DNA from 4 places in the Arthrobacter stackebrandtii genome. Region 1 is predicted to be linked to each of the others. Evidence: riboswitches for the same ligand, from Rfam matches in the RefSeq annotation. Region 1 holds a riboswitch; each other region holds the start of a gene.
What was found. A riboswitch is a leader RNA that binds a small molecule or an ion and turns the genes downstream of it on or off. The one in region 1 is predicted to bind S-adenosylmethionine.
Positions count from the first base shown of each region.

Region 1 (7,336 bases):
TGCACCCCTCGTGGCTTGCCGGCCCGGGGCCCTGCAGGTCGGCCGTGTTCTCTCCTGTGTTCACAGCCTGGACGACCCGTAAACCAAAGCGCACGCGATGCGGCACAATTAACCCATGAGTTCACACGAGATCATTGACATCCCCATCCGCGACGACATGATCCGCCTGGGCCAGCTGCTCAAGCTTGCCAGCCTGGTCGAGGACGGCGTTGAAGCCACCGACCTCATCAGGAACGGCCTGGTGAAGGTCAACGGCGAAATCGACGAGCGCCGCGGCCGCCAGCTCCACCACGGGGACACCGTCACGGTCAACGGCGAAACAGTCCGCATCACCACCGGGGCCTGACGTCCCGGACATGACCACATGCTAAAGGCGACGGCGGGCACCCTTGGAGGTGCCCGCCGTCGTACTTAATTTGGCAGAAGGCTACTTGGCAGCCTGCGCAGCGTTGAGCACCTTGTACTGCAGGAACTCGCCCACGTGCCCAATTTCCTGGGCGTTGATGCCGTGCCAAATGCCTGTGTAGAGCACCTTGGTGAGCGAGGCGTGGCCGTGCATCCAGGTGTTGGTGGCCTCAACGGCGGTCTGCGGAATGACAGGGTCGGCCTGGTCGCGGCCCCAGAAAATCTCCGGCTTCAGCGCGGCGACGGCGTCGTCGTCGAAGAACGGATCCCCCTCGGCGTCCACTACAAATCCGGACAGGCCCACCACGGCGGCGTAGTCGGCGGGGCGGTGGCGCAGCAGCGATGTGGCCATGCACATGCCCTGCGAGAAGCCCAGCAGCGTCACGGAGGTGTGGCCTTCGCGGACGCTGTCCAGCCAGCGTTCGACGGCGGTCGCGGCCTCGGTCACTGCCGTCACCGAATAGCTGAGGTCGTTGCGCAACGGGAACCACGCGTAGCCGGGCCCGGCCTGCAGCGGCGCCCGGACAGAGGCCACGGTGAACTCGGGCGGGAGCTGGCCGGCCAGCGAAAACAGGTCCTCCTCGTCAGCGCCATAGCCGTGGAAAATCACCAGGAGCGGCGTCCCGGGCCGCCCAGTTTCGGGGCGGGACCAAAGGACTGTCGGGGTTTCACTCATGCCCACATCTTTCCATGCGGTGCGCCCGGCCCAAAAAAATCGGCAGAAACTGTGTGGAATCTGGCACGTTGGGCTGGCGCACCCGGGATGTTACCGGGCAGTATGTATAGCGTGAATGATACTTTGTTGCAGCATCCCTGGACCCGATATGTCGCCATGGGCGACTCATTTACCGAAGGAATCGGCGACCCCGAGCCCTCCAGCCCCGGTGGCCACCGCGGCTGGGCGGACCGTGTTGCCGAACAGCTGAGCCTTGGCAGCAACGACTTCAAGTACGCCAACCTCGCCATCCGCGGCCGCCTCCTCGCGCCCATCCTGGCCGAACAACTGGAACCGGCACTGGCCCTGAAGCCGGACCTGATCAGCATCTCCGCGGGCGGCAACGACCTCATCCGCCCCGGATCAGACCCCGACGCCCTCGCGGAACAGCTCGACGCGGCCGTCGGGCGCATGACGGCAGCCGGCGCAAACGTCATCATCCTCAACGGCCCCGACATCCGCGACACCCCCGTGCTGGGACTGATCCGCGGCCGCGTGGCCATCTACAACGAGAACCTGCGCACCATTGCAGCCCGGCATGACGCGATCGTGGGCGACATGTGGTCCCTGCGCCAGCTCACCGACCCGCAGATGTGGGATGAGGACCGACTGCACTTCTCCCCGCTGGGCCACCACACCATCGCCATGATGGTGCTGCACGCGCTCAACGTCCGCCACTCCCTCACTCCCATGGACGCCACGCCGCTGCCGCCGCAGAAGTGGCAGGCCGCCCGCGCCGAGGACCTGGTCTGGGCCCGTGAATTCCTGGTCCCGTGGGTGCTGCGCCGTATCCGCCACCAGTCTTCCGGCGACGGCGTCTCTGCCAAGCGCCCCACCCCCGGCCCGGTGTTCGGCCCGCCGGAGGCCTAGCCGTCACCCCGGGAACTCACGACGTCGGTGCATGCCGCTGCGCTTGGCCTGTAGGTGCCGCCGGGCCTTGCCAGTGGTTGGCGCCGGGCCCATAGTTCCCACCGCGAATTGCGATTACTGGCCGCCGGACCGGGCCCATGGTTCCTGCCGGGCCGGGCCGCAGCCGGACCGGGCGACTAGGATGGAAGGAGGCACGCCCACCGCGCGCCCTACCTGAAAGAGGTGCCTTGTGACCGTTGTGCTTGTGCCGCTGGCTGCGGGAAGTGTCGCCGCGTCGTCGCCTTCCTCATTCAGCCTGCCGCCGTACTTCATATTCATCATCATTGCCGCGGGCCTGTTCATTTCCTTCTTCCGGGCGTCCGCGCGCAAGAGGCGGGCGGAGCAGGCGAACCCCCACTTGGCCGCACCCGCCCACCAGCATCCGCAGGCCAAGCTCCCGCAACAAACGGGGACGGCCCACCAGGGCGGCACCGCTCCTTACGTGGGAACACTGCTCAACGGTGTGCCGCTGAAGGGCTACGACAGTTCTCACGGCCACCAGACCACGGGATACCTGAACGAACGGATGCAGGCCGAGGCCGAGCTCAAACGCCAGCTGGATGCCCTCGACGCGGCGCGCCGTGCAGGCCAGGTCGACGCCGACCAGTATGCGGCGTACCGCGAGGGCATCTTCAAGAAGTTCTAGCCAGAAGTTCTTGAAGACGCCGAGGCTGGGGCCGGGCCATTGACAAGCCCAGCCTCGAGCCGCGACATGGCATCAAAAAACCCGCCCCGGAGCTCCCCGGGGCGGGTTTTTTGAGTGACGTCCCTTATGACGGCGGCGTGCTTCAATCCCGGAAGAACGACTCCTTGAGCAGCCCTCCCACGGCTGCGACCTCCGTCAGGAAACCATCGTGGCCGATGGGTGAATCGATCCGCGCCACGGGCACCTGGCCGGGCAGCGCGGCCGCCAGCTCCTCGGACTGTGCCGGGAAGTACAGCCGGTCGCTGTTGACGGCGGCAACCACAAATTCCACACCCGCCGTCTCGGCGAGGGCTTCCTCCAGGGTGCCCCGGCCGCGGGCAACATCGTGGCTCATGAGCGCCTCGGTGATGGCAATATAGCTGTTGGCGTCGAATCGTCCCACCAGTTTGTGGGCCTGGTGGTCCAGGTAGCTCTCCACCTTGTAACGGGAATCCCCGGGGGCCTCCAGCCGGCCATGGCTGATGGTGGCGCCATCCTGCGCGTCGCGGCCGAAGCGCCCGCCCATCTCCTCCTCTGAACGGTAGGTGATGTGGGCAATGCGACGGGCCAGCCCCAAGCCCAAGGTGGGAGGTGCGCCGTCGTAATAGTCCCCGCCGGCAAAGTTGGGATCCTGGCGGATGGCGAGCACCTGTGCCTGGGCAAAGGCGATCTGCTCGGCCGTGCTGGCGGCACAGGAAGCGACGACGGCGCACCTCCGCACCCGGTCAGGGTGGCTTGCAGCCCATTCGAGGGCCCGCGCCCCGCCCATAGAACCGCCAATGACGGCGTACCAGGAGCTGATGCCGAGGCGGTCGGCCAGTCGCGCCTCCGCCTCGACCGAGTCGCGGATGGTGACAAACGGGAAGCGGGAGCCGTAGGGGCGCCCGTCAGCGGCGACGCTGGAAGGGCCGGTGGTGCCGTAGCAGCCGCCGAGCATGTTGGCGCACACCACAAAGAACTTGTCGGTGTCGATGACCTCGCCCGGGCCCACGAGACCCTCCCACCACCCGTCTTCTTCGGAGTCGCCGCGGCTGACGTGGGTGCTGCCGGTCAGGGCATGCTGGATGAGGACTGCATTGTCGCCGGCCTCATTGAGGGTGCCCCAGCATTCGAAGGCCATGGTGACGGAGGGCAGCGCGCCCCCGGCCTCCAGCGGCAGTTCACCGATGTGGATTGAGCGCAGCACGCCGCCGCCCAGGCCCACAGAGGTGGACCAGGCGGCCGCGGGCTTTGCCGTGCCGGCGTCGGTTTCAGGGGACAACACTTTGCGCTCCACAGCCGTCGGAATCACTGGATTCACGTGGCTTACGCTGATTTGGCTGCGCGGAATCCGGCTTCCAGGTCCGCGATGATGTCCGCGACGTTTTCCAGTCCCACCGACAGCCGAACCAGGCCCGGGCGCACACCCGCCGCCAGCTGCTGCTCGGGTGAGAGCTGTGCGTGCGTGGTGGAAGCCGGGTGGATGACCAGCGAGCGGACGTCGCCCAGGTTGGCCACATGCGAGTGCAGTTCCAGTCCGTCAACGAAGCGCTTGCCGGCTTCGGCGCCGCCCTTGATGTCAAAGGCGATGACTGCGCCGGTGCCGTGGGGACCGTACTTGCGGCCGCGTTCGAACCACGGGCTCGAGGGGATGCCGGAGTAGGCGACAGCCTCAACGTTTTCGTTGGCCTCCAGCCACTCGGCGACCGCCACGGCGTTGCTGACGTGGCGTTCCACGCGCAGGCTCAGCGTCTCGATGCCCTGGGCGATCAGGAAGGCGTTGAACGGTGAAATGGCGGAACCGAGGTCGCGCAGCAGCTGTACGCGGGCCTTGAGGATGTAGGCCAGGTTTGCGCCCAGTGCGCAGCCCACGCCGAGGTCGCGGGCGTAGACCAGTCCGTTGTAGGTCTCGTCGGGGGTGTTGAATCCGGGGAACTTCTCCGGGTTGGCGGCGAAGTCGAAGTTGCCGCTGTCCACAATGACGCCGCCAATGGCGTTGCCGTGCCCGCCCAGGTACTTGGTGGCGGAGTGGATGACGATGTCGGCACCCCACTCGATGGGGCGGATCAGGTACGGGGTGGCGAGGGTGTTGTCCACGATCAGCGGCACGCCGGCCTCGTGGGCGATGGCGCTGATGTTTTCCAGGTCCAGCACGTCCTGGCGCGGGTTGGAGACTGTCTCGCCGAAAAACGCCTTGGTGTTGGGGCGCACGGCTGCACGCCATTCATCCAGGTTGTCGGGATCGGAGACAAACGTGACCTCGATGCCCAGCTTCTTCAACGAGTGGGCCAGCAGGTTGAACGTGCCGCCGTAGACGCTGGGGCTGGAGACGATGTGGTCGCCGGCGCCGGCAATGTTCAAGATTGCGAACGTGGTTGCGGCCTGCCCGGATGCGAGCATGAGCGCACCGACACCGCCTTCGAGGTTGGCAATGCGGTCTTCCACGACAGCCGTGGTGGGGTTGCCCAGGCGGGTGTAGATGGGCTCCAGCTCCGCCAGGGCAAAGCGGGCGGCGGCGCTCTCGGCCGACGGGAACACGAACGATGTCGTCTGGTAGATGGGCAGCGACCGTGCACCAGTGGTGACGTCCGGCTCCTGGCCTACGTGGATCTGACGGGTTTCAAATGACCAACCGTTGCTCATGGCTGTTTCCTTAACACTAGAGGCCTGCAACTGTGAGCCTCCCGCGCGTGGTGCGTGGAGGGTCAAGGTGCGAATGGCCCGCGCTTGCGCCGTGACCGGTTGGTCCGGCGCCTGGTCTTCACCCGGGGCACCCCACCGCGGAAGGAGGGTTGCCGGTCAGCTAGCCGGGGCTGTTCGCTGACACTCATGACCTGCAACCAGTCTGGAAGAAACTTTGCGCGCTTGCAAGATTGTGACGACTTTATGACTTCTAGCGAACTTCTGCTTGAAATTCCAACCCAGAAATGGCATATGGCGAATAAATGATTCATGAACGACGCCGGATGGCTCCGTACCAGCGAATCCGCACCTGCCGCCGTGGTCGTCGACGCCCCCGGATTGCTGCCGACGCCAGAGGTCACGGGTCACGGTGAAGCCTAACGGCCGGCGCCGCCGAGGCCACAGAAAAGGCCCCTAGCCGTCCGCGACAACACAGACAAGGTTTCCGGACGTCCGCGACAACATAGACAAGGCCTGCAATGCGGTCGTCCGGGGGCTCGTTTGGCGGCTCATTGGGGAGCTCGTTTAGGGGCCGTATCTGTAGATTCGAAGCGACGACAGGGCCATTTTCATCGTCTCGAGAACTGCAGTGCCGACGAGGGGGCAGATGTTGCGATCCGCCCCCTGTGCAACCCTGGCGGTTCGCAATATCTGCCCCGCGGCATGGTTGGTGGCGGCATGGTGCGGGTTTTCAGCGGACGCTGGCGGCAAACAGTACTTGGGCGCCCGGCTCTCGATGGCGGTCGCGGCCCGGGATGCCGGCCCCACCTTCCGGCACCCGGCGCCATGGAACAACCGCCACCGCGTGAATCGCCGGGAGGCCACCGCTCGAAGGCCCGCTGCGGTCCCCGCCCGGCACCGCGACGCTACTTCCCCAGCCCCGCCCGGCGCAGCGCCTCGGCCATGGCGGTGTTGGCGGGAGCCGGGGCGGATTCGCGCGAGGGGCGGACGGCCTCTTGGCCCTGGCCCTGGCCCTGGCCCCGACGTTGCCCCTGGCCGCCGGCGCCTTGGCCCTGTCCCCGACCTCCGCCCTGCCCGGCACCGCGCGCACCCTGCCCGCGTCCGCGCCCTTCAGCACCCCCGCCCTGGGGCGAGGGGCGCCCGGAACCGCGGGAGCCGGCGTCGGACTTCCCGCCTGAAGGCTGGCCGGCCTCGTCATCGAGGCGCAGGGTGAGCGAAATGCGCTTGCGCTCCGGCTCCACCTCGAGGACCTTCACGCGCACCACCTGGCCGGACTTGACCACAGTATGGGGGTCGGAGACGAACGAGTGGCTCATGGCGGAGACGTGGACGAGCCCGTCCTGGTGCACGCCAATGTCAACGAAGGCGCCGAAAGCGGCCACATTGGAAACGGTGCCCTCGAGGATCATGCCGGGGCGCAGGTCGGTGATCTTCTCGATGCCGTCGGTGAATGTGGCGGTCTCGAAGCGGGGGCGGGGGTCGCGGCCGGGCTTTTGCAGCTCCGCGATGATGTCCGTGACGGTGGGCAGGCCGAAGTCGCCGTCCACAAAGTCGGCCGGGTTGACGGAGGCCACGGCCGAAACGCCGCCAGCGACTTCAGCCGGCTTGGCACCCGCCGCAACGAGGATCTTGCGGGCCACGCCGTACGCCTCGGGGTGCACGCTCGAGGCGTCGAGCGGCTCCGCTCCCCCGGTGATCCGCAGGAACCCTGCGCACTGCTCGAAGGCCTTGGGGCCGAGCCGCGCCACCTTCAGCAGTTCGCGGCGCTTGGTGAACGGGCCGTTTTCATTGCGGTGGGCCACAATGTTTTCGCTCAGGAGGGGCCCGACGCCGGCCACCCTCGCCAGGAGCGCGGGCGAGGCCGTGTTCAGGTCCACGCCCACGGCATTGACACAGTCCTCCACTACGGCATCGAGGGAGCGGTCGAGCTTGGCGGGCGTGAGGTCGTGCTGGTACTGGCCCACGCCAATGGACTTGGGTTCGATCTTGACCAGTTCGGC
Region 1 covers NZ_JAGIOI010000001.1:197,115-204,450, forward strand. Annotated here, with positions in the region: gene JOF48_RS00915 (RNA-binding S4 domain-containing protein) at 116-346, shown strand; gene JOF48_RS00920 (alpha/beta hydrolase) at 428-1,081, opposite strand; gene JOF48_RS00925 (SGNH/GDSL hydrolase family protein) at 1,184-1,990, shown strand; gene JOF48_RS00930 (hypothetical protein) at 2,220-2,675, shown strand; gene metX (homoserine O-acetyltransferase MetX) at 2,818-3,918, opposite strand; gene JOF48_RS00940 (bifunctional o-acetylhomoserine/o-acetylserine sulfhydrylase) at 4,020-5,336, opposite strand; SAM riboswitch class IV at 5,412-5,528, opposite strand; gene JOF48_RS00945 (Tex family protein) at 6,242-7,336, opposite strand, start outside.

Region 2 (7,336 bases), 2.8 Mb from region 1:
CGGACAACGCTTCGGCGGTTGAAGCCGGGGCATAGGCGCATGGCACGAGATTACAGCAACTGGGACGAATCCGATGTCCGCGTCCGGGCCAACAAGAAGGGCAGCCGGCCGCGAACCAAGGACCGGCCCGCCCATGACGACGCGGTTATTGGCCGGATCATCACGGTGGACCGGGGGCGCTACACCGCCATCGTCGACGAGGACTTGTCCACCGAGCGCACCCTGATCGCCGCCCGGGCCAGGGAACTGCGGCGCAACCCCGTGGTGGCCGGCGACTTTGTGGCGCTCGTCGGGGACACCTCCGGCAAGCCCGACACCCTGGCCCGGCTGGTCCGGGTCGAGGAGCGCCGCACGCTGCTGCGCCGCAGCGCCGACGACACCGACCCCGTGGAGCGGGTGGTGGTGGCCAACGCCGACCAGCTGGTCATCGTGGTGGCCGCCGCCAACCCGGAGCCGCGCACCGGCTTCATCGACCGCGCCCTCGTGGCCGCCTACGATTCCGGCATCGAGCCGCTGCTGCTGATCACCAAGACGGACATCAAGGACCCCGCCGAGCTGCTCGCCAACTACGAGCACCTGGACATGACGGTCATCATCAGCCGCACGGCCGCGGACGGCGCCTCCGGCATTGACGCCCGCTCCGACGACGGCGACTCCGCCCTCCTGGCCGGGGGCGCCGTCGAGCAGCTGCACGGCTATCTCGATGGGAAGGTTTCCGTGCTGGTGGGGCACTCCGGCGTCGGCAAGTCCACCATGGTCAACGCCCTGACAGGTTCCCAGCGCGCCACCGGCGGCGTCAATGCCGTCACCGGCCGCGGGCGGCACACGTCCTCGTCCGCGCTGGCGCTGCAGCTGCAGGACGGCCTGCCGGGGTCTTGGATCATCGACACCCCCGGCATCCGATCCTTCGGCTTGGCGCATGTTGACGCCGACCGGATCCTGCAGGCCTTCCCGGACCTGGCCCCGGGCGCCGAGAACTGCGAACGCGGCTGCAAGCATGACAGCGCCGCCGTGAACTGCGGACTGGATCCGTGGGTTGCCGAGGGAAGCGCGGGCGACGCCGGCCCGGCCCGCCTGGCGTCGCTGCGCCGCCTCCTCGGCACCAGCGACCGCACCGAAGGCCGCGCGGCTGAGAAGGAGCTCGGCGTCACCGACTGACCCCGACGGCGCCCGGCCCGCCCTGCTCCTGCGCTCGGTCACGGACAAACGATGCGCCACTCTTGGGCTGCGCGTGGTTGTGCCCAAACCACGCGCAGGAGCGGGAGTCCGTCACGGACCAGCTTGCGCAGGCAGGGCCGTGGTCAACGGCAGGCCGCGGTCAAAGCCCCTCCCTTGGGTCCTATGCGCACAGTTGGGTGGCCATCTGGCGCATACCCAAACACGGCTTTGGCCATGCGCACGGTTCGGGGTGGCATCGGGCGCAGCTCCTTCACTGGCGCCACGTTGGGAGGTGAATCTTGCGCATACCCAAACACGGGCTTGGCCATGCGCACGGTGCCGGCCCGTCGCTGCGCATAAGGTCGTTGGGGAGTGGCCCTGCCCGAACCCGGGCCCAATCCGCGATAGCGTAATCACCATGACCATCGAACCCCAGACGTACAACGACGACCTCCGCCTCGCCCACGTGCTCGCGGACAGCGTGGATTCCCTGACCATGTCCCGCTTCAAGGCCCTCGACCTGGCCATCGAAACCAAGCCGGACCTGACCCCGGTCACGGACGCCGACAAGGCCGCCGAGGAATCCATCCGCAGCCAGCTCGCCCGCGTCCGCCCGCGCGACGCCGTCCTGGGCGAGGAGTTCGGCAGCAGCGGGCACGGCACGCGCCGCTGGATCATCGACCCCATCGACGGCACCAAGAACTTTGTCCGCGGCGTCCCCGTCTGGGCCACGCTGATCGCACTCGTGGACGACGGCGTTCCCGTTGTTGGGCTCGTCAGCGCACCCGCACTGGGCAAGCGCTGGTGGGCGGCCCAGGGCACCGGCGCCTACATGGGCAAGTCCCTCGCCTCCGCCACCCGCATCCGCGTCTCCAACGTCACGGAGCTCAAGGACGCCTCCATGTCATATTCCTCCATGACCGGATGGAAGGAGCGCGGCAACCGCGATGACTTCATCGCACTGACCGACGACGTCTGGCGCACCCGCGCGTACGGCGACTTCTGGTCGTACTGCATGGTCGCCGAGGGCAGCGTGGACATTGCCTGCGAGCCGGAGCTCAACCTCTACGACATGGCCGCCCTGGTCCCGATCGTGCAGGAGGCCGGCGGCCGTTTCACCTCGCTCGACGGCGTCGACGGCCCCTACGGCGGCAACGCCCTGGCCACCAACTCCATCCTGCACACGGAGGTGCTGCAGCGCCTGAACCCCAGCTGGGACGACCTCCTCAGCTGATGCCCACACCCTCCCCAACCAGGTAGAAGCACAGGTGGGTTAAGTGCGACGGCGGACTCCCGCCGTCGCACTTGTTCGTTGCCCTGCGCCGCGGCCAGGCCAGGTGACGACACACGGCGTAACAAATGCACATGTCAAAAAGTTGGGCTAATCTCTTGTGCATAGGTCACGAGTGCCAGCGCTAAACCCCGGTTTGCTGGCCGGCAACCCTCCTTTCGCGGCGGGGTGCCCCGGGTGACGACCTGGCCAGGCCGGAGCGGTCTTGGCAAGCGCGGACTCCTTGGCACCCAAGGGTCCTTCGTCGAAGGAACTACTCATGAGCTCTGCCCTGTTGGAATCAGCCACCCTGAAATTGTCCGGACTTGCCGCCGACCCCCTGCTGCCGGTTGTCGGTGCGGAACTGCCCGCGCCCCTCATCACCGGCGGGCATGTGCGCTATGCAAACCTGGATTACGCCGCCTCGGCCCCGGCCGTGGAAGAGGTGGCCGCACACCTGAATGAGGTGCTGCCCTACTACGCCAGCGTGCACCGGGGGGCCGGATACGCTTCCCAGGTGAGCACCTCGGTGTACGAGAACGCCCGCACCATCGTGGCCAAGTTTGTGGGCGCCCGCGCAGACGACACCGTCATTTTCACGCGCAACACCACCGACTCCCTGAACCTCCTGGCCGGCTGCGTCGAATCCATCCTGAAGCAGCGCGGCTTCACCGAGGGCCGCTCCAACGCCCACGGTGAGGTGCTCTACCTGGACATCGAGCACCACGCGAACCTCCTCCCGTGGCAGGCGCTCCCGCACAGGTCAGTGGTTGCCGCCGGCTCCATCGCCTCGACCCTGGCCCGCGTGGAAACGCAGCTGCGCGCCGGGAACGTGGTGCTGCTGGCCGTCACCGGCGCCTCCAATGTCACGGGCGAGGTCCTGCCCGTGGCCGAGCTTGCCGCGCTGGCGCACAAGCACGGCGCCCGGATCGTGGTTGACGCCGCGCAACTCGCCCCGCACCGCCGCATCGACCTGGCCTCGAGCGGCATCGACTACCTGGCTTTCTCCGGCCACAAGCTCTACGCCCCCTTTGGTGCAGGCGTCCTGGTGGGCCGCCCCGACTGGCTCGACGCCGGGGCCCCGCACCTGGCCGGCGGCGGCGCCGTGAAGGAGGTCCGCCTCGAGTCGACCAGCTGGACCGAGGGACCGGCCCGCCACGAGGCCGGCTCCCCCAACGTGCTGGGCGCCGCCACACTGGCCCGGGCCGCCGAGGTCCTCGCCGGGCTGGACGCCGCGCAGTGGCACGAGCACGAGCAGCAGCTTCGCAGGCACCTGGTGGACGGGCTCGCCGCGCTCGACGGTGCCAGCGTCCATGAGTTGTTCAACGACGGCGCCGACTACGCAGATTGCGGCAGCATCGGCGTAGTCAACTTCTCGGTCACCGGATACGACGCCGGACTGGTCGCCGCCTACCTCTCCGCCGAACACGGTGTGGGCGTGCGCGACGGCAAGTTCTGCGCCCACCCGCTGCTCAACCGGCTGGGCCTGCCGGCCGGTTCGCTGCGGGCCAGCTTCGGCGTGGGCTCGCGGCTGGAGGATGCCCAGCGCCTGATCGACGGCGTGGCCGCACTGCTGCGCGACGGCCTCGGCTGGGATTACGTTGTGGACGCCGGCCGGTGGGTCCCCGCCAACGACACCCGCAGCTACCCCGACTGGGCACCCAACACCCCGGGGACAGCCGGCGCAGCCCCCTGCGCCACCGACTAGTCCACGCCCCTCCCTTCGACGCCATCGCACCAATGACCGCTTTTCGGCCATCCCTGTCGCACCAATGACGGATTTTCGGCCAGCCCTGTCGCACCTCGGTGCGGCGGGGTGTGCCACAGCCAAGCACTGCGTCTTGCGTACTGCGATGGGGTTTCGAGAAATCCAGCCATTGCTGCGATGGCGTCGCGTGCATTGATTGATGCCATTGCTGCGGGCTTCATGGGGATGGGGCGGCCCTGCCCACGGTAAAGTTGAGCGGCAGCAGGAGGCACAACGTTGGTGGGAGTGGACATGGCAGGCATGGGCGGACCGGTTTTCGACGCGGAACGGCGCAGGCACATGGCTGCAGCGTTCCTTGAGGGCGGCGACCATTACCACAAGGTCCGTCCCGGCTACCCTGCCGATTCACTGGACTGGCTGCTGGAAACGGCCGGCCCCGTCCGCGATGTCCTGGACATTGGTGCGGGCACGGGAAAGTACACGCAGTTGCTGGCCGGACGCGGCTGGACCGTTACCGCCGTCGACCCTTCCACCGACATGCTCGCCCAGCTCACGGCCAACCTGCCAGAGGTCACGGCCGTCACCGGCACTGCAGAACAGTTGGACCTGCCCGGCGCATCGGCGGACCTGGCGGTGGTGGCCCAGGCCTGGCACTGGGTCGACCCAGTGGCCGCCAGCACCGAGATTGCACGGGTGTTGCGGCCCGGCGGCACCCTTGGGCTGGTGTGGAACCAGCTCGACGTCAGCCTCCCGTGGGTCCACCGCCTCGCCCGGATCATGCACGCGGGCGACGTGCACAAGCCCGACTTCCGCCCCGAGGTTGGCCCCGAGTTCTCGGCACCGGAAGCACACAACACCCGGTGGGCGCAGCCGCTGACGCCGGAGGGGATCATGGAGCTGGCTAAGTCACGCAGCTACTACCTCAAGGCATCCGATGCCACCCGCGAAAAGGTCATGGGCAATCTGGCTTGGTACTTGCTTGAACACCTGGGCCATGCGCACGGCCAGGAACTGGAGCTCCCCTATCTCGCCCAGACTTGGCGCAGCCACAAGCTCTGACGCCGTCCAACGGCACCGGGCAGCACATCTCATCCGGCGGCGGGGTCCCAGCCCCGGGTCCAACTCCCGCCAGCGCCACCTTTGTTTCCCCATAGCAATACCTCAGGGAAACTGAGTCACCTCGACAAGCACAGCCACGTCACTTATGATTTCGGTAAGCCTAAATATTTGACTTAGGCTTAGCGAAGGATGGATTGTGCTCGACACCTTGAAGAAGCGTCCGCTGCGGAGCCCCCGCGGCGGGCTCGTGCTGCTGGGCCCCGCGTTTGTCGCCGCCATTGCCTATGTTGATCCCGGCAACGTGGCCGCCAACCTCACCTCCGGCGCCACGTACGGCTACCTTCTCGTGTGGGTGCTGGTCACGGCCAACGTCATGGCCATGCTGGTGCAGTACCAGTCGGCCAAACTCGGCGTGGTGACCGGCAAGTCGCTTCCGGAACACCTGGGCCAGCGACTCAAGACACGCAGCCGCCGCCTCTACTGGCTGCAGGCCGAACTGGTGGCCATGGCAACGGACCTCGCCGAGGTGGTGGGCGGCGCCATCGCACTGCACCTGCTGTTCCAGCTCCCGCTCCCCGTGGGCGGCCTGATAGTCGGCGTTACCTCAATGGCCCTGCTGAGCGTGCAGAACCGCCACGGCCAACGGCATTTTGAGTCCATCATCATCTTCCTGCTGGTCATCATCACCATCGGGTTCCTCGCCGGGCTGGTCCTCAGCCCGCCGGACCCGGCCGGCATCGCCGGCGGACTCGTCCCCCGCTTCGACGGCGCCAACAGCGTCCTTCTCGCAGCCGGAATGCTTGGTGCCACCGTCATGCCCCACGCCATCTACCTCCACTCTCAGCTGGCCAAGGACCGCCACACCGACGCCCGAAGCACCCCGGCGCGCCTTCGGAAGATCATCAAGGCGACCAGGCTCGACGTCGTCCTTGCCTTGATCCTGGCCGGCGCAGTGAACATCGGCATGCTGCTGCTGGCCGCGTCAACACTGGGAGGGGTCTCCGGAACCGACACGATCGAGGGCGCGCACACAGCGATAGTGGACAGCCTGGGCCCGGTCATGGGCGTGGTGTTTGCAGTGGGCTTGCTCGCGTCGGGACTGGCATCAACCTCGGTGGGCGCCTACGCCGGGGCCACCATCATGAACGGCCTGCTGCACATCCGCATCCCGCTGCTGACCCGGCGCGTGGTCAGCCTGATCCCGGCCATTATCCTGCTCTCCGTCGGCATCGACCCCACCTGGGCGCTGATCGTGAGCCAGATTGTGCTCAGCTTCGGCATCCCGTTCGCCCTGATCCCGCTGCTGCGCCTGACAGCGAGCAAAAAGGTCATGGGCGAACACCGCGACGGGCTCCCCTTGCGCCTTGCCGCACTCACCAGCGTCATCCTGATCGTGGCCCTGAACGCCCTGCTGCTGTGGCTGACCTTCACCGGGCAGGCCTAGCGGGTAGGCTGGGGGACGTGAAACAGACTGCCACCTCCTCCAGCATCGAAGACTATGTGAAGGTCATCTATGCCTACACCGAATGGCAGGACAAGCCCATCACCTCCAGCGTGCTGGCCACCCGGCTCGGCGTCGCGAACTCGTCGGTGTCGGAGATGGTCCGCAAGCTCAAGGACCAGGGCCTCGTGGACCACCAGCCGTACAGCCCCATCCACCTGACAGCCCGGGGGCTGAGGCTCGCACTGTCCATGGTCCGCAGGCACCGGTTGCTGGAAACCTACCTGGTCCGCGAGCTCGGCTACACCTGGGACGAGGTCCACGACGAAGCCGAACAGCTGGAACATGCCGTCTCCGAGCACTTCATCGAGCGCATGAGCGCCAAGCTGGGCCACCCCGTCCGCGACCCCCACGGCGACCCCATCCCCGACGCCACCGGCCGCATCAGCATGCCCCCCTCGCACCGCCTTGACGAGCTGGACCCCGGCCACACCGGACGCATCTCGCGCATCAGCGACCACGACCCCGAGCTCCTGCGCCACCTCGAATCCATCGGCATCGGCCTGGACACGCAGCTCACCGTCCTGGGCCGCCCGCCTTTCGGCGCCGGCTGGCAGGTGAGTTTGGCGGGACCTTCCCAGGACATGGCCGACGCCGGCCACCTGACTTTGGGCGATGAGGTTGCGGCCTCGCTGTGGCT
Region 2 covers NZ_JAGIOI010000001.1:3,004,053-3,011,388, reverse strand. Annotated here, with positions in the region: gene aroA (3-phosphoshikimate 1-carboxyvinyltransferase) at 1-35, shown strand, start outside; gene rsgA (ribosome small subunit-dependent GTPase A) at 40-1,158, shown strand; gene hisN (histidinol-phosphatase) at 1,577-2,392, shown strand; SAM riboswitch class IV at 2,557-2,670, shown strand; gene JOF48_RS13065 (aminotransferase class V-fold PLP-dependent enzyme) at 2,709-4,136, shown strand; gene JOF48_RS13060 (class I SAM-dependent methyltransferase) at 4,428-5,195, shown strand; gene JOF48_RS13055 (Nramp family divalent metal transporter) at 5,389-6,639, shown strand; gene JOF48_RS13050 (metal-dependent transcriptional regulator) at 6,657-7,336, shown strand, end outside.
Region 2: it holds a riboswitch for S-adenosylmethionine, as region 1 does, so the genes downstream of both, JOF48_RS13065 (aminotransferase class V-fold PLP-dependent enzyme) here and JOF48_RS00940 (bifunctional o-acetylhomoserine/o-acetylserine sulfhydrylase) in region 1, are expected to answer to the same signal.

Region 3 (7,336 bases), 1.4 Mb from region 1:
CTACCTGGGCTACGAACTCAAGGCCGAAACCGGCGGCGCGGCACGGCCCGACGAATCCACGGCCGGACCGGGCGCAACGTCCGCGATCCGGGCCGCGGCCGGGCAGGGAACCTCCGTCCCCGACGCCGCACTCCTTTTCGCCGGCCGCGCCGTGGTGCTGGACCACCGGGAGGACTGCCTCTACGTGCTGGCCCTCACCGGTGTCCAGCATCCGCAGTCGTACCGGGAGGCAGAGGATTTCCTGGAAACCGTCCACACCGCCCACGCCGCCGCTTTGGCGGCCGCAGCCCTCGCCGGCGCAACACCGCAGGCCGGCCCTCCGGCGTCGGGCCTGCCGGACAAGGCGCCCGCCTTCACGGCGAGGGACGGCGAGCGCCGCTACAAGGACATGATCGCGGCGGCGCAGGCCCAGATCCACGACGGCAATTCCTACGAGGTCTGCCTGACCACCACGCTGGAGGCGCACGCGCAGGACGGCATGGACCCGTGGGCCGCCTACCGGGCCCTGCGCCGCCGCAGCCCGGCACCGTTCGCCGCGTTCCTGCGCCTGGGCAGCCTGAGCGTTGCCAGCACGTCACCCGAACGTTTCCTGCGCATTGACTCCGAGGGCCTGATGCGCGCCGAGCCGATCAAGGGCACCCGCCGCCGCGACCCGGACCCCGCCGCGGACGCCGCACTCAAGCAGGACCTGGCCGCCTCGCCCAAGGACCGCGCGGAAAACGTGATGATCGTGGACCTGCTGCGCAACGACCTCTCGCACTTTGCCCTGCCCAATACCCTGACCGTGCCGCGGCTGTGCGCCATCGAAAGCTATGCCACGGTCCACCAGATGGTCAGCACCATCGAGGCGCAGCTGGCCCCCGGCAATTCGCGTGCGCAGGCCGTGGCCGCCGCCTTCCCGGCCGGGTCCATGACGGGGGCGCCGAAAATCAGCACCATGGCCATCCTCGACGCGCTCGAGGCCGGCCCCCGCGGGATTTATTCGGGCGCGATCGGCTATTTTTCACTCAACGCGGCCACGGACCTTTCGGTTGTCATCCGCACCCTGGTCCTGCAGGACACGGACGACGGCGGCACGCACCTTTCGCTGGGCATCGGCGGCGCCATTACGGCCGACTCTGAGGACGAGGCGGAATGGCAGGAGATCCAGGCCAAGGCCTACGGAGTGCTCTCGACACTGGGCGCAAAGTTCCCCTCAGGCTGAGCAGCAGGCGCCGATTTTATGATTAGAGGGGGTGCTAATCGTAAAACGTTTGGCAAAGCTGGTCATCGCTTTACGATTAGCTGTGCGTCATTCGTAAAATCGTTCCGTTTCCGCCAATGAGCGCCCACCCTCTGGGCGCAGGCGCCGAAACCGTGACGAGTCGTGCTCATGCGCACCAGCCCAGCGCGGGCCATGTATGAACGGGTCCCGAGGCGGTTGGGCCCACAGCCGCGAGGGGCCCAAGCCGAGGAACGAGGCTTGGGAGCGGCTGGGGACTACTGGATTGTTGCAGTCAACCGGGCCACGTTGTCCACGTAGCGCGCCAGCATGGGCCGCTGCATCCACTCATCCAGCTGCAGTTCCCGGGACATGGATCGGTAGTGGTCCTCGACGGCGTGCATCTGGCGCACCACGTCATCATCGATCATCATGACCGTGACCTCGAGGTTGAGCGAGAAGCTGCGCATGTCCATGTTGGAGGAGCCGATCACGGCCACGTCAGAGTCCACCGTGAAGTGCTTCGCATGCAGCACAAACGGCTTGGGATAGAGGTAGATCCGCACACCGGCACGCAGCAGCGCCTCATAGTAGGAGCGCTGGGCGTGGTGGACCAGGAACTGGTCGCCCACCTCGGAGACAAACAGTTCCACGGTGATCCCGCGCTGGGCGGCCGTGGTGATGGCGTAAAGCAGCGAATCATCCGGCACAAAGTAGGGGCTGGAAATGGTGATGCATTCTTCGGCCGAATACAGCAGCGTATTAAAGAGGCGCAAGTTGTTCTCTGTGCGATATCCCGGGCCGCTGGGCACCACCTGGCACAGGGATCCGCCGGTGAAGGAATCCCAGTGATACGCCGCCAGCTGCGACTCCAGCGATTCCTCGGTTTCCGAAGACCAGTCGGTGGCAAACATGACATTGAGCGTGCCAACAATGGGACCCTCCAGCCGCGACATCAGCTCCACCCATTCGCGCCCCACCTTCACGTTGCGCTTCTTCCGGTAGGAGGGTTCAATCACGTTTTGGGAACCTGTGAAGCCGACCCGGCCGTCCACCACCAAGATCTTGCGGTGGTTGCGCAGGTCCGGCCGGCGCCACTGGCCCTTGACCGGCAGCAGTGGCAGCATGCGCCGCCACTCAATCTGGCTGGCCTTGAGCCGGCGGACCATGCCCCGGTAGCCGGGCACACGCAGCGAACCGATGTGGTCAAAAAGGACCCGCACCCGCACACCCCGCTCGGCGGCCGCTTCCAATTCCCTGAACAGCCTGTCCGTGCTGGCGTCGGAGCTCATGATGTAAAACTCTGCATTGACGTAGTGCGTGGCCCGGCTGATTTCATCCGCCATGGCGTCCAGGGACTCCTGGTACCCCTCGATCAGCTGAACCGAGTTGCCGCCCAGCGCCGGGAAGTAGCCCAGGTTCTGGTTCAGTTCCATGGCGGACTTCACCCAGGCCGGGCCGTCATAGTCGGGCACCTGGGAGGCAATGTCGCGGGTGCCCTCGACGATTCGCCGGTTGACGTCGTCCTGGGTCTCCCGCCGCCGTCGAGAGAGCCGGAAATTGCCAAACATGAGGAACAGCAGTAGCCCGACGTACGGCAGGAAGAAGATGCACAGCAGCCAGGCCATCGCGGTGGTGGGGCGCCGGTTGCCGGGAATGACACCCAGCACCACGACGCGGATGACCAAGTCGACCAACACCAGCAGGGCCGATACCCATGCACTGCCCGTTGGCAGGCTAATCGCTGTCCAAACCACCGCACCTCCCGTGCCCAACGTCGCGGAATGCCGGACGGGTCGTGCCCGCTCCGGTGACACCACCTTATCCGCCGAAATTGCCGCAACGCCGCTCCCACGCGCACCGGTGGCCAACAGTTATGCTTGGCTGACCTACCACGAATAGCTGAGGCAACAATGAGCGCTTCCCAAGAAACTATCGACATCTTCGCACTTGATCCGGCAACCCTGACCAAGAAGGCCATCAACGGCATGCGCGTTGCCTTCGGCGTCAGCGGCATCATCGCCGTGGTCCTGGGCATCATCCTGCTCGTGTGGCCGGTGAAGACCATTGCCGTCGTGGCCGTCATCCTGGGCATCTACTTCCTGGTGGCCGGCGCCATCAAGGTGGGCGTGGGCATCTTCGGACACAGCATCTCCGGCGGCATGCGCGCACTGAACATCGTCCTGGGCCTGCTTGTGATGGTCGCGGGCATCATCGCCCTGCGCAACTCGGCAGCCACGGGCGAGGCGCTGCTGATCTTCACTGTCATCATGATCGGCATCGGCTGGATCATTGAAGGCATCATTGCCCTGGTTGAGTCCGGCAAGGCGGAGAGCCGCGGCTGGGCCATCATCTTCGGCATCATCAGCATCATCGCCGGCATCGCCGTGCTGGCCATTCCGGGCTGGACCGCATTCTGGCTGGTCATGATGAGCGCCATCATGCTGGTCATCCTGGGCGTTGTCGGCGTGATCCGCGCGTTCACCTTCGGCAAGGAATTCCTGAAGGCCGCTAAGCTCTAACGCATGACAGTTTTGGTTTTCCTGGACCCCGTCCACCCCGCAGGCCGCCTGGCCGACGCCTCGATCCCCACCATTTTGGCCACGGATCAGGGCCTCACGCGGGGTGACGGGGTTTTTGAATCCCTCCTCGCAGTAAATGGTGTGCCCCGCAAGATGCAGGCACACCTGGACCGCCTCGCCGTATCCGCACGCACCATGGACCTGTCCATCCCCGGCGCGGGTGAGTGGCAGGCGGCCATTGCGACGGCGCTCACGGCCTACGCCGCAGCCTCCCCTGACGGCGGGCAGTGCGTGGTCAAGCTCATTTCCACGCGCGGGCCCGAGGGCGCCGACTCGCCCACCTCATGGGTCACCGTGGCGCCCGTGTCCCCGTCCGCGGCAGCCCAGCGCGAGAAGGGCCTGGCCGTGGTCCTGCTGGAGCGCGGCTACGACAGTGACATTGCCGCACGGGCACCCTGGCTGCTCATGGGTGCCAAGACCCTGTCCTACGCGGTCAACATGGCGGCGCTGCGCCACGCCCACAGCGTAGGCGCCGATGACGTCATCTTCACCAGCAACGACGAACTTGTGCTGGAGGGTCCCACCTCATCGGTCCTCCTGGCACACATCTCGGATGATTCCGGCATCCCGGTCAAGCGCCTCATCACCCCGCACCTGGACACCGGGATCCTGCCGGGCACCACCCAGGGCGCCTTGTTCGCTGCGGCCAGGGAGGCCGGCTGGGAGCTGGGCTACGGCCCCGTCACACCCGCCGACCTGTTGGATGCCGACGCGGTGTGGCTGATCTCCAGCCTGCGCCTGCTGGCACCGGTCAACTCGATCGACGGACAGGAAATCGGCAACGCTGCCACCCGTGCCGCGCTCACAGCCGAGCTGTCGGCGCTGCTGGCCGCAACGGAATAGCCCGCCCCGCGTACAGCTAGGCGTAGGACCTGTCGCGGCTGGTGTGCCGCGCGCCGAGCTTGTTGCCCAGCCACATGGCCAGCGCCGTCGTGGCCACGAACACCACCGCAATGATGAGGCAGGTCAGCAGGACCGCAGCGTATCCGCCGTCGGCCGGGTTCAGGAAAGGGTAGGCGTACCAGCCGGTGGCCGCGCCCCGGACCAGCGAGTACGCGAGGTAGGCCAGCGGGAACAGCACGGCCACGCCGATGCGCTTGAGCGGGATGGGGTGGCGGGGCGGGAAGATGAGCCAGTCTGCCACGATGGCGACTGGCATGACATAGTGCAGCCACGTGTTGATCCAGGGCAGGAGCGAGCCGAGGTCGACATCCCGCAACAGGGCGCTGAACACAATGCCCACCAGTGCCATGCACACCACCGAGATGCAGCGCAGCAACGCCCAGGCCGGGCCAAGGTCCTTCCCGCGCCAGGCCAGCACCGATTCAACCACCAGCACCGCGGCGGCAAAAATGTTGGACAGGTTGGTGAAATAGCTGAAGAAGTTCAGCACGCTGAAGCCGTGGCTGATGTGGATGCCCAGCTGAATTCCGACGGCGGCGAGGGTCGTGGCGCCAAAGGCGAAGCGGACGGCGGCAAACATGCGCGTGGTGGTCATGGATTCATGATGCCAGTGCCGGGGCCCGCGCGTCTGCTGATTTCCGTCATGTTGCGCCATACTCGCCCTGCGGTGGCGGTCCGGGAGCATGCGTGTGTTATTTTCAAAGGGAGTAATGAGTGCCAGCGCCAAGCCCTGACTTGCTGGACGGCAACCCTCTGTTCCGGCGGGGTGCCTCAGGTGAATACTCGGCAAACCCAGTGATCCATGGCTGGCAATTTGCAAGCGTGAACCATCCCGCGGCGTCTTTGGCCCAACCCCAGGCACCGCCCCCAGCTCCCGCTTGCTGCGTCGGCTACTTGCAATGAGGAGTACCCATGTCCGCGCACGAATCCCCCCTGGCCTACCGGCTCATCACCGGCCCCGACGACCGCGTCTTTTGTGAGCGGGTTTCGGAAGCCCTCGCGGAAGGGTATGTGCTCCATGGCGGACCGGCCGTGACCTTTGACGGCACCTCCGTGGTGGCCGCCCAGGCCGTGATCCTGCCCGCCGCCGTGGCCGTCAGCGACGCCGCTGTCGCCACCGCGGTTGACGATCTGGACGCCGAACTTGAGTTCGACGGCGAGGGCATCGCATGAGCTACGCAGGTGACGTGAGCCCGGAATCGGCGTGGGAGCGCGTGGCGGCGGGCGCCGTCCTGGTGGACGTGCGCACCGAGGGTGAATGGCAGCACATCGGCGTGCCGGACATTTCGGCGCTGAACGCCAAGCCCGCCTTCATCCAGTGGAACCTGGGCAGCGGCCACAACAACCCGGACTTCCTGCGCGAGCTGGCCGAGGTGGTCCAGCCGGGAACCGAGCTGGTGGTGCTGTGCCGTTCCGGCGCCCGCTCCATCGCCGCCGCCGAGGCGGCAACCGCCGCCGGCTACACGGCGTGGAACATCCTCGAGGGGTTTGAAGGCGAGCCCGACCGCTACGGCGAACGCGTGGTCAACGGCTGGAAGAACCGCAAGCTGCCCTGGCACTAGCCTGCCGCGGCCTGCCAGCCAGCCGCAGGCGGCCACCACCGGCAGGCACACCAAACCCAACCGGCCCCGGGGTGCGCCAAGCGCATGGCGCAAGGGCCGCCGTCGTACTTCACCAGCACCACAAGCGAAAGCCAAGGAACCACCATTGAGCAACTTTAATGAGCACGCAGCCACATGGGCAGAGGACACCCAAGCCGTCCGCGGCGGCCTTGACCGCAGCAACTTCCAGGAAACGTCCGAGGCCCTGTTCCTGAACTCCGGGTTTGTGTACGAGTCCGCGGAGGCCGCCGAGCAGGCGTTCACGGGCGAGGTGGACCGGTTCGTGTACTCACGCTACGGCAACCCGTCGGTGGCCACGTTCCAGGAACGGCTGCGGCTGTTGGAGGGCAAGGAGGCATGCTTTGCGACGGCGTCCGGCATGTCGGCCGTGTTCACCGCCCTGGGCGCGCTGCTCGCTGCCGGGGACCGGGTGGTGGCGTCGCGCTCGCTCTTCGGCTCCTGCTTTGTGATCCTGAACGAACTGCTCCCGCGCTGGGGCGTGGAGACCGTGTTTGTGGACGGGCCGGACTTGGAGCAGTGGCGCGAGGCGCTCTCGGTGCCGACCACGGCCGTGTTCTTTGAGTCCCCGTCGAACCCGATGCAGGAGATCATCGACGTCCAGGCCGTGTGCGACCTCGCCCATGCGGCGGGCGCGCAGGTGGTGGCCGACAACGTGTTCGCGACCCCGCTGCTGCAGCGCTGCGGCGACTTCGGCGCGGACATCATCGTGTATTCGGGCACCAAGCACATTGACGGCCAGGGCCGCGTGCTGGGCGGAGCCATCCTGGGCACGAAGGAGTTCATCGACGGGCCCGTGAAGAACCTCATGCGCCACACCGGGCCGGCGCTGTCATCGTTCAATGCCTGGGTGCTGACGAAGGGCCTGGAGACCATGAACCTGCGCGTGACGCACTCGTGCAACAACGCGCTGGCGCTCGGCGAATTCCTCGAGGCGCAGCCGCAGGTGGCCCGCGTGCTGTACCCCCACCTGCCCTCGCACCCGCAGTACGAGCTGGCCAAAAAGCAGATGAAGGCCGGCGGCACCGTGC
Region 3 covers NZ_JAGIOI010000001.1:1,556,795-1,564,130, forward strand. Annotated here, with positions in the region: gene pabB (aminodeoxychorismate synthase component I) at 1-1,204, shown strand, start outside; gene cls (cardiolipin synthase) at 1,480-2,904, opposite strand; gene JOF48_RS06480 (HdeD family acid-resistance protein) at 3,115-3,723, shown strand; gene JOF48_RS06485 (aminodeoxychorismate lyase) at 3,727-4,626, shown strand; gene JOF48_RS06490 (Pr6Pr family membrane protein) at 4,643-5,281, opposite strand; SAM riboswitch class IV at 5,393-5,515, shown strand; gene JOF48_RS06495 (DUF1737 domain-containing protein) at 5,599-5,859, shown strand; gene JOF48_RS06500 (rhodanese-like domain-containing protein) at 5,856-6,248, shown strand; gene JOF48_RS06505 (O-succinylhomoserine sulfhydrylase) at 6,394-7,336, shown strand, end outside.
Region 3: it holds a riboswitch for S-adenosylmethionine, as region 1 does, so the genes downstream of both, JOF48_RS06495 (DUF1737 domain-containing protein) here and JOF48_RS00940 (bifunctional o-acetylhomoserine/o-acetylserine sulfhydrylase) in region 1, are expected to answer to the same signal.

Region 4 (7,336 bases), 1.2 Mb from region 1:
TTACCAGCGCCGCCGACCAGGCCCGGCTGCGCGGCTACAACCTGGTGCTGTGGCCCATGAGCAACGACGCCGAGGCGGTCTCCGAATTGACATCGTCCGGGCTGGTCGACGGAGTCGTGCTGATGGAAGTGCAGCTGGATGACCCGCGCGTGGCTGAACTTTCGGGAAGCACTGTCCCTTTTGCGCTCATTGGCCGAACCCGGGACACCGCGGGAATTCCCTTCGTTGATGTCGACTTCGAATCAACGGTGGAGAAGGCCATCGACCGCTTCATCCAACTCGGCCACACAGACCTGGTCCTGGTGGACGGCGGCATTGGCAACCAGCTGCTCGGCGGTTACGGCCCGGTGGCAAGGACAAGAAAGGTTTTTGGGGAAGTCACGGCGCAGCGCGGGTTGTCCGGCGCCATCATGAGCGGTGTCCACTCCTCGGCGGGCGGCCGAGAACTGGCTAAGGAATTCGTCGCCTCGCATCCCGAAACGACGGGCGTGCTGATGATGAATGAACAGGCGGGCCCGGGTTTTGTGGCCGGCCTCCAACAAGCTGGGTACCGTTTGCCACAAGATGTTTCGGTGGTGGCCATTGCATCATCGCTGGACATCGTCAGCATGTCTGAGCCTGAGATGGCGGTTTACATTTCCCCCGCAGATGAACTGGGCCGCCTGGGCGTTGACACCCTCATTGACCGGTTGGACAAACTAAGCGACACCCTGCCGCAGCTGCTGATCGAATGCTCGTACTCTTCAGGAGCAACCATGGGCACTGCACCCAAGCGAAAGAAATAGCCCAGGGGAGCCAGCCCCGGCGGCGGGCGGGCCGACAGCCCAGGGCGAGTGTCCGGCGTCGTGCCTGGCAGGGAAAGTGCCCTGCGAAAGAGGCACAGCCTGGGGGCTACTTCCCGGTGCCGAGCATTTCCTCGACGGCAGCACAGGCACCCAGTTCATGCTCCGACAGCGGCGGGGTGTCGCAGGCAACGCGGCGCAGAAGCGTGCGGAACAGCTCTCGCTCGGCCGCGTCCAGGGCGCCCAGGACGACATCCTCTGCCCCGGCGACACTGCGCTGAAGTTCCGCGAGCATGGCCAAGCCGGTGGCAGTTGCCACCACAATGCGGGCGCGGCGGTCGGCGGGATTGAGCTGGCGCTCCACGAGGCCGGCCTTGACGAAGTCGTCCACCAGGTAGGTCATCACGGTGCGGTCAATCCCCAGGTGCTGCGCAAGCGCCAGCTGGTTGGGGAGCTCGCCGCTGGCAACAGCAACCAGGACCTGGTAGCCCCGGGCACCGTGCGGGAACTCACCCATGGCCATGGTCGAGGCATTCTGGTAATTGCGCACCAGGACGCCCAGCGTCCAGCCAAAATCCTCTTGCGGGCTGGTCCGGGGCTGTGCGGTGGCTGCAGTGTTGCTCATGACATCCATCATAACGGAGACCTGCGCTTTACAACAGATCATATTCTAGTAAGATGATCTGTAGAACAACACACATTGTGGCGATGCCACCGGCGGCGCTGCAGACAAGAGGAGCATTTCGTGGAACTTGGCGTATACGGCTTTGGCGATGTCCACCGGGACCCCGTCACGGGTGCAGCGGTCAGCAGCCAGCAGCGCATGGCCGACCTCCTGGAGCGTGCCCGGCTGGCCGATGAAGTCGGCCTGGACTACTTCGGCGTCGGGGAGCACCACCGCGCGGATTTTGCCGTGTCGTCAATCGTCCCCGTGCTTGCCGCCGCGGCCGCCCAAACGAAAAACATCAAGGTCGGATCCGCCGTCACGGTGCTGAGCACGGAGGATCCCGTCCGCGTGTACCAGCAGTTCGCCACCTTGGACCTGCTCTCCGGCGGCCGCGCCGAACTGACGGCCGGCCGCGGCTCCTTCATCGAGTCATACCCGCTCTTCGGTGCCGACCTCAACGACTACGAAGCCCTCTACGAAGAGAAGATCGCCCTGCTGCTGGCCCTCAACGAGGCAGGTCGCAAAGAGGAATCCATCACGTGGAGCGGCAAGTTCCGCCCAGCCCTGGACGATGCCACCATCTACCCGCGCCCCGTGGACAACAACCTGGACATCTGGATCGCCACCGGCGGCACCCCCGCATCGTCGGCCAGGGCCGCGCGCCTGGGCACCAACGTCATATACGCACTGCTGGGCGGGTCGGTCAACAGCTTCGCCCGCCATGCACAGCTGTTCCGGGCCGAAGCCGCCCAAGCCGGACACGACGCCGGCGCACTCAAGGTGGGGGTCAGCGCCGTCGGACTTGTTGCAAAGGACGGCGCGGCGGACACCTTCTACCCCTACTACCGCCACCTCATGGACGGCATTTCCCGCGAGCGCGGATTCTCCGCCCCGAACCGCATAAGCTACGACATGCAGGCGGCACCCAGCGGCGGAATTTACGTCGGCACGCCGGAGCAGGTGGCCGAAAAGATCCTGCTGACGCGCGAACACATGGGCCACGACCGCCACATCCTGCAAATGGACCTGGCGTCGGTGCCGCAAAAGGACGTCCTGAAATCCATCGAACTGCTCGGCACCGAGGTCAAGCCCCTCATCGACGCCGAACTCGCACAGAAGGCCGCAGCATGAGCATCCAGACCCTGAAGCAGCACGACCCCGCCACCACCACAATCGGCATCCTCGGCGCCGGGAAGGTCGGCACCGGCGTGGCCCGCCAGGCCATCAAGGCCGGCTACCGCGTGCTGATCGCGGCCTCCGGAGACCCGAAAGACATCTCGCTGATCATTTCCGTCATGGCGCCCGGCGCCGTCGCGGTCAGCGCGGCGGAGGCCATGGCCGCCGCGGACCTGGTGGTGCTGTCCGTGCCGCTGCACAAGTTCCGCACGCTGGATCCGGCAGGCCTGGCCGGCAAGCATGTCCTGGACACCATGAACTACTGGCGCGACACGAACGGCGACATGCCCGAGCTGGAGGCCGCGCCGTCAAGCTCCGAGATGGTGCACGCACACATCCCCGGCGCCCGGCTGGCCAAGTCACTGAACCACATCGGCTACCACGAGCTCGAGCTGGACGCCCGGCCCGCCGGCGCACCGGACCGCCGCGCCCTGGCCGTCACCTCCGACGACGGGCAGACGCGCGACCTGGTGCTCGGCTTCGTGGAGCACCTCGGTTTTGACGCTGTCGACGGCGGATCCCTCGCCGGGGGCGCCGCGTTCGAACCGGGGACGCCGATCTTCACCGGCTCCTACGACCGGCCCGGGCTGCAGGCGGAACTGCTGGCCCACGCAGCCGGCGCCACCGGCGAAGGGCGGGAGCTGGCACCGGCGCACTAACCCGTACCGGGAGCCACGCACGCCCCACCCCAATTTCGACAACGCAGTTGATGGACCGATTCCGCCATTTTTGGTCCAACAACTGCGTTGTCGATTTTTGGAGCGGATGCGTCCGGCGACGTCAGCCCTTCGTCACCACCGCGCTGACGGGCGTGGCGTTGCTGAACAGGTCCTGCACGGGGCACCGGGCCTCAACAAACCGCCCCAGCTCCTCATAGCTCTCCTGTGATTCCGGGCCGGAAATTCGCACTGCCAGGCGGATGTCGCTGAATCCCGGCCGGACCGACTCATCAATCCCGAACAGTCCCCGCACGTCCAGGTCACCCTCGGCATCCACCTGGATGTCGTCCACCTGAATCCCCAGCAGTTCCGCGTAGAGCCGGTACACCACTACCTGGCAGGCAATGATGGCCCCGAGCGCGTATTCCACGGGGCTCGCGGCCGTGTCGTCGCCGGCCAGCGCGGCGGGCTCATCCACCGTGAATTGGTGCTTGCCGGCGCTGATCCTCGTGGCCACCGAGCCCACCCCCACGCCCGCGGCCTTGTACGTCAGCTGCGCGCTTCCCGGGTTTGCGGCAATCCGCCGGCTCCACGCCGTGCCCGCCTCGAGCAGCCGCGCCGAACGCTGTGCCGCATCGTCAACAAGTGCTGTTTCAGTCATGATGTTCCTTCGGTTTTTGCGGGCGCCGTTCACCCCGCCATACTTACGCCGCAGCGGTTGCCGGGCGTCGAATCCTCACCTGGGGCACCCCACTATGGTGTGGAGGGTTGCCGCCCAGCCGGCCAGGGCCTGTGGCTGGAACTCTTGATTCTGCCCACCAGTCTGCCCGAGCAGCTGTGCCGGCCCCAAGGCCGCCGTCACATGCAGCAACATTCCATGCACGACGCCGGCACTCGCCTCCCCGCCGCCCGACGCCCCGGATGTGGGAGACGCACGCCACGCCCGTCCTGCGCCATCCGCGAAGCAACTTAAGATGGATCCATGAGCGCAACACTTGTGGCCAAGGACCTTTCCGGCGGCCACGCCCACCGCACCCTTTTCTCCAACCTCTCCTTCACGGTTGCACCCGGCGACGTGATCGGAGTGGTCGGTGCCAACGGTGCCGGCAAGTCAACACTTTTGAGCCTTCTGGCCGGAGCCGCCACACCTCAGGGCGGCACCGTGAGCACGGCGCCCCAGGATGCGTTTGTCGGCTGGCTGCCACAGGAGCATGAGCGGGTCGAGGGCGAGTCCATCGCCGCCTACATTGGCCGCCGCACCGGCTGCACCCAGGCCACCGTTGACATGGAGTCCTCAGCCGAGGCGCTGGGGTCCGGCAACTCCGCGGACGACGACCGCTACGCCGCAGCCCTGGACCACTGGCTGGCTTGTGGTGCCGCCGACCTCGATGAACGCATCCCCGCAACACTGGCAGAGTTGGGCCTTGACCTGAGCCCGGACGCGTCCATGACCGGGCTCTCCGGCGGGCAGGCCGCCCGGGTGGCGCTGGCCGCGCTCCTGCTGAGCCGCTTCGACGTCGTGCTTCTGGACGAACCCACCAACGATCTTGACCTGGCCGGGCTGGCTCGGCTGGAGGAATTCGTGAAGGGGTTGCGCGGCGGCGTCGTGCTGGTCTCGCACGACCGCGAGTTCCTGGCCCGCACCATCACCTCCGTCGTGGAGCTGGACCTGGCGCAGAACAAGGTGGCCGTGTACGACGGCGGCTACGACTCCTTCCTGGAGGAGCGTGCCATTGCCAAGCGCCATGCCCGCGAGGCCTACGACGAGTTCGCCGAGAAGAAGGCCGACCTCGTGGGGCGGGCCCGGGTGCAGCGCGAATGGAGCTCGCAGGGCGTGCGCAACGCCATGAAGAAGGCTCCCGACAATGACAAGATCCGCCGCAAGGCCAGCAGCGAGTCCTCCGAAAAGCAGGCACAGAAAGTGCGGCAGATGGAGTCCCGGATTGCGCGCCTCGACGAGGTGGAGGAGCCGCGCAAGGAGTGGGCGCTGCAGTTCAGCATCGGCGCCGCACCGCGCTCCAGCACCGTGGTTTCAACTCTCAACGCGGCCGTCGTGCGGCAGGGCGACTTCACGCTGGGCCCGGTCTCGGCGCAGGTCAACGCCGGGGAGCGGATCGGCATCACGGGCCCCAACGGCGCCGGCAAGTCCACGCTGCTGAAGCTGCTGCTGGGCCGCATCTCCCCGGACGACGGCGTTGCCTCCCTGGGTGCCAACGTCGCCGTCGGGGAGGTGGACCAGGCGCGCAGCCAGTTCCCGGAAGGCACGCCGCTCGGCGACGCCTTCGAGGGGCTGGTGCCGGAAATGAACCAGGGCGAGGTCCGCACACTGCTGGCCAAGTTCGGGCTCAAAGCCAACCAGGTCCTGAGCCCCGTGGGCGCCCTCTCCCCCGGCGAACGCACCCGCGCGTCGCTGGCGCTGCTGCAAGCGCGCGGCGTCAACGTGCTGGTCCTTGACGAGCCCACCAACCACCTCGACCTGCCGGCGATTGAGCAGCTCGAGGAAGCACTCGAGAGCTACGAAGGCACGCTGCTGCTGGTCACGCACGACCGCAGGCTTCTGGAGAATGTTAGTCTGGACACCAGATGGAGCCTGTCCAGAGGTCAGCTGACGGAGCTGTAGCTGCACCGGTTGCAGGGCACCTGCACCGAGGACGTGGCAAAGCGGCGAGGGTAGGGGAAATTTCCCCTACCCTCGCCGCTTTGCCACGTCGTCAGCGCAAGCAGCCCGGCAATGCATTAGCTCAACTAACGAATCTTCACCTTTTGACTTAAGTTCTCTAAAATGTTGCAATGGGTAACAGCTTTGCTGCTCTTTTTGGATCCGCAGCGAAGCCGCTTAATCGAATCTTGGTGCACACGCACCCCACCAGGTTCCGGACAGCACCGCAGGCGTGAGGCCGCGGGTGCACATGTTCCGTATGAACCGCGGGCGGCCATCCGCCTGTTTTGGCCGCAGCCATATCTGCCGCCGCGCACTGTTTGCTTGTTTCGCACCGTGCGCCTTGTAGCTCTGTCACGGATGCACCGTCCCACGGTCCGTTCGCTTGTTCCAGCAGGGCTGTGGATTCGAAGCGTCGCACACAGGCGGCACACATGATCCAAGTGATGAGGAGAACAGCATGACATTGCGAGTCGGAATCATTGGTGCGGGCCCCAGCGGCATGGCACAGTTGCGTGCCTTTGAATCAGCACGCCAGAACGGCGCGGACATCCCCGAGATCATGTGCTTTGAAAAGCAGTCCGACTGGGGCGGCCAGTGGAACAGCAACTGGCGCACGGGCCTGGACGAGCACGGCGAGCCCGTCCACTCCAGCATGTACCGCCACCTGTGGTCCAACGGCCCCAAGGAATGCCTGGAATTCACCGACTACTCCTTCGACGAGCACTTCGGCCGCCCCATCTCCTCCTTCCCGCCGCGCGAAGTCCTCTTTGACTACATCAAGGGCCGCGCCGAGAAGTCCGACGTGCGCAAGTACGTCCAGTTCAACACCGTGGCACGCCACACCGCGTACAACGAAGACACCCAGGAGTTCACCCTGACGGTGGAAGACTTGGCCACCGGCACCACCACCGACCACATCTTCGACAAGTTGGTCGTTTCAACCGGCCACTTCTCCACCCCCGCAGTCCCTGAATTCAAGGGCATCAACAGCTTCCCCGGCGAGGTCCTGCACGCCCACGACTTCCGCGGCGCAGAGCGCTTTGGCGGCAAGAACCTGCTCATGATCGGCAGCAGCTACTCCGCTGAAGACATCGGCATGCAGGCCCACAAGATGGGCGCCCGCTCCATCACCTTCAGCTACCGCAGCGCCCCCATGGGCTTCGACTGGCCCGAAAACACCGTGGAGCGCCCGCTCGTCACGCACTTCGAGGGCAGCACCGCGCACTTCTCCGACGGCACCCAGGGCGAGTTTGACGCCGTCGTGCTGTGCACCGGATACCAGCACAAGTACCCGTTCCTGCCCAGCGAGATGAGCCTGAAGTCGCGCAACGTGCTCTACCCGGGCAACCTCTACAAGGGTGTGGTGTGGCAGCAGAACACCAACCTGTTC
Region 4 covers NZ_JAGIOI010000001.1:1,349,874-1,357,209, forward strand. Annotated here, with positions in the region: gene JOF48_RS05600 (LacI family DNA-binding transcriptional regulator) at 1-785, shown strand, start outside; gene JOF48_RS05605 (MarR family winged helix-turn-helix transcriptional regulator) at 892-1,407, opposite strand; gene JOF48_RS05610 (LLM class flavin-dependent oxidoreductase) at 1,528-2,580, shown strand; gene JOF48_RS05615 (NADPH-dependent F420 reductase) at 2,577-3,284, shown strand; gene JOF48_RS05620 (OsmC family protein) at 3,406-3,945, opposite strand; SAM riboswitch class IV at 3,980-4,095, opposite strand; gene JOF48_RS05625 (ABC-F family ATP-binding cassette domain-containing protein) at 4,267-5,904, shown strand; gene JOF48_RS05630 (FAD-dependent oxidoreductase) at 6,404-7,336, shown strand, end outside.
Region 4: it holds a riboswitch for S-adenosylmethionine, as region 1 does, so the genes downstream of both, JOF48_RS05620 (OsmC family protein) here and JOF48_RS00940 (bifunctional o-acetylhomoserine/o-acetylserine sulfhydrylase) in region 1, are expected to answer to the same signal.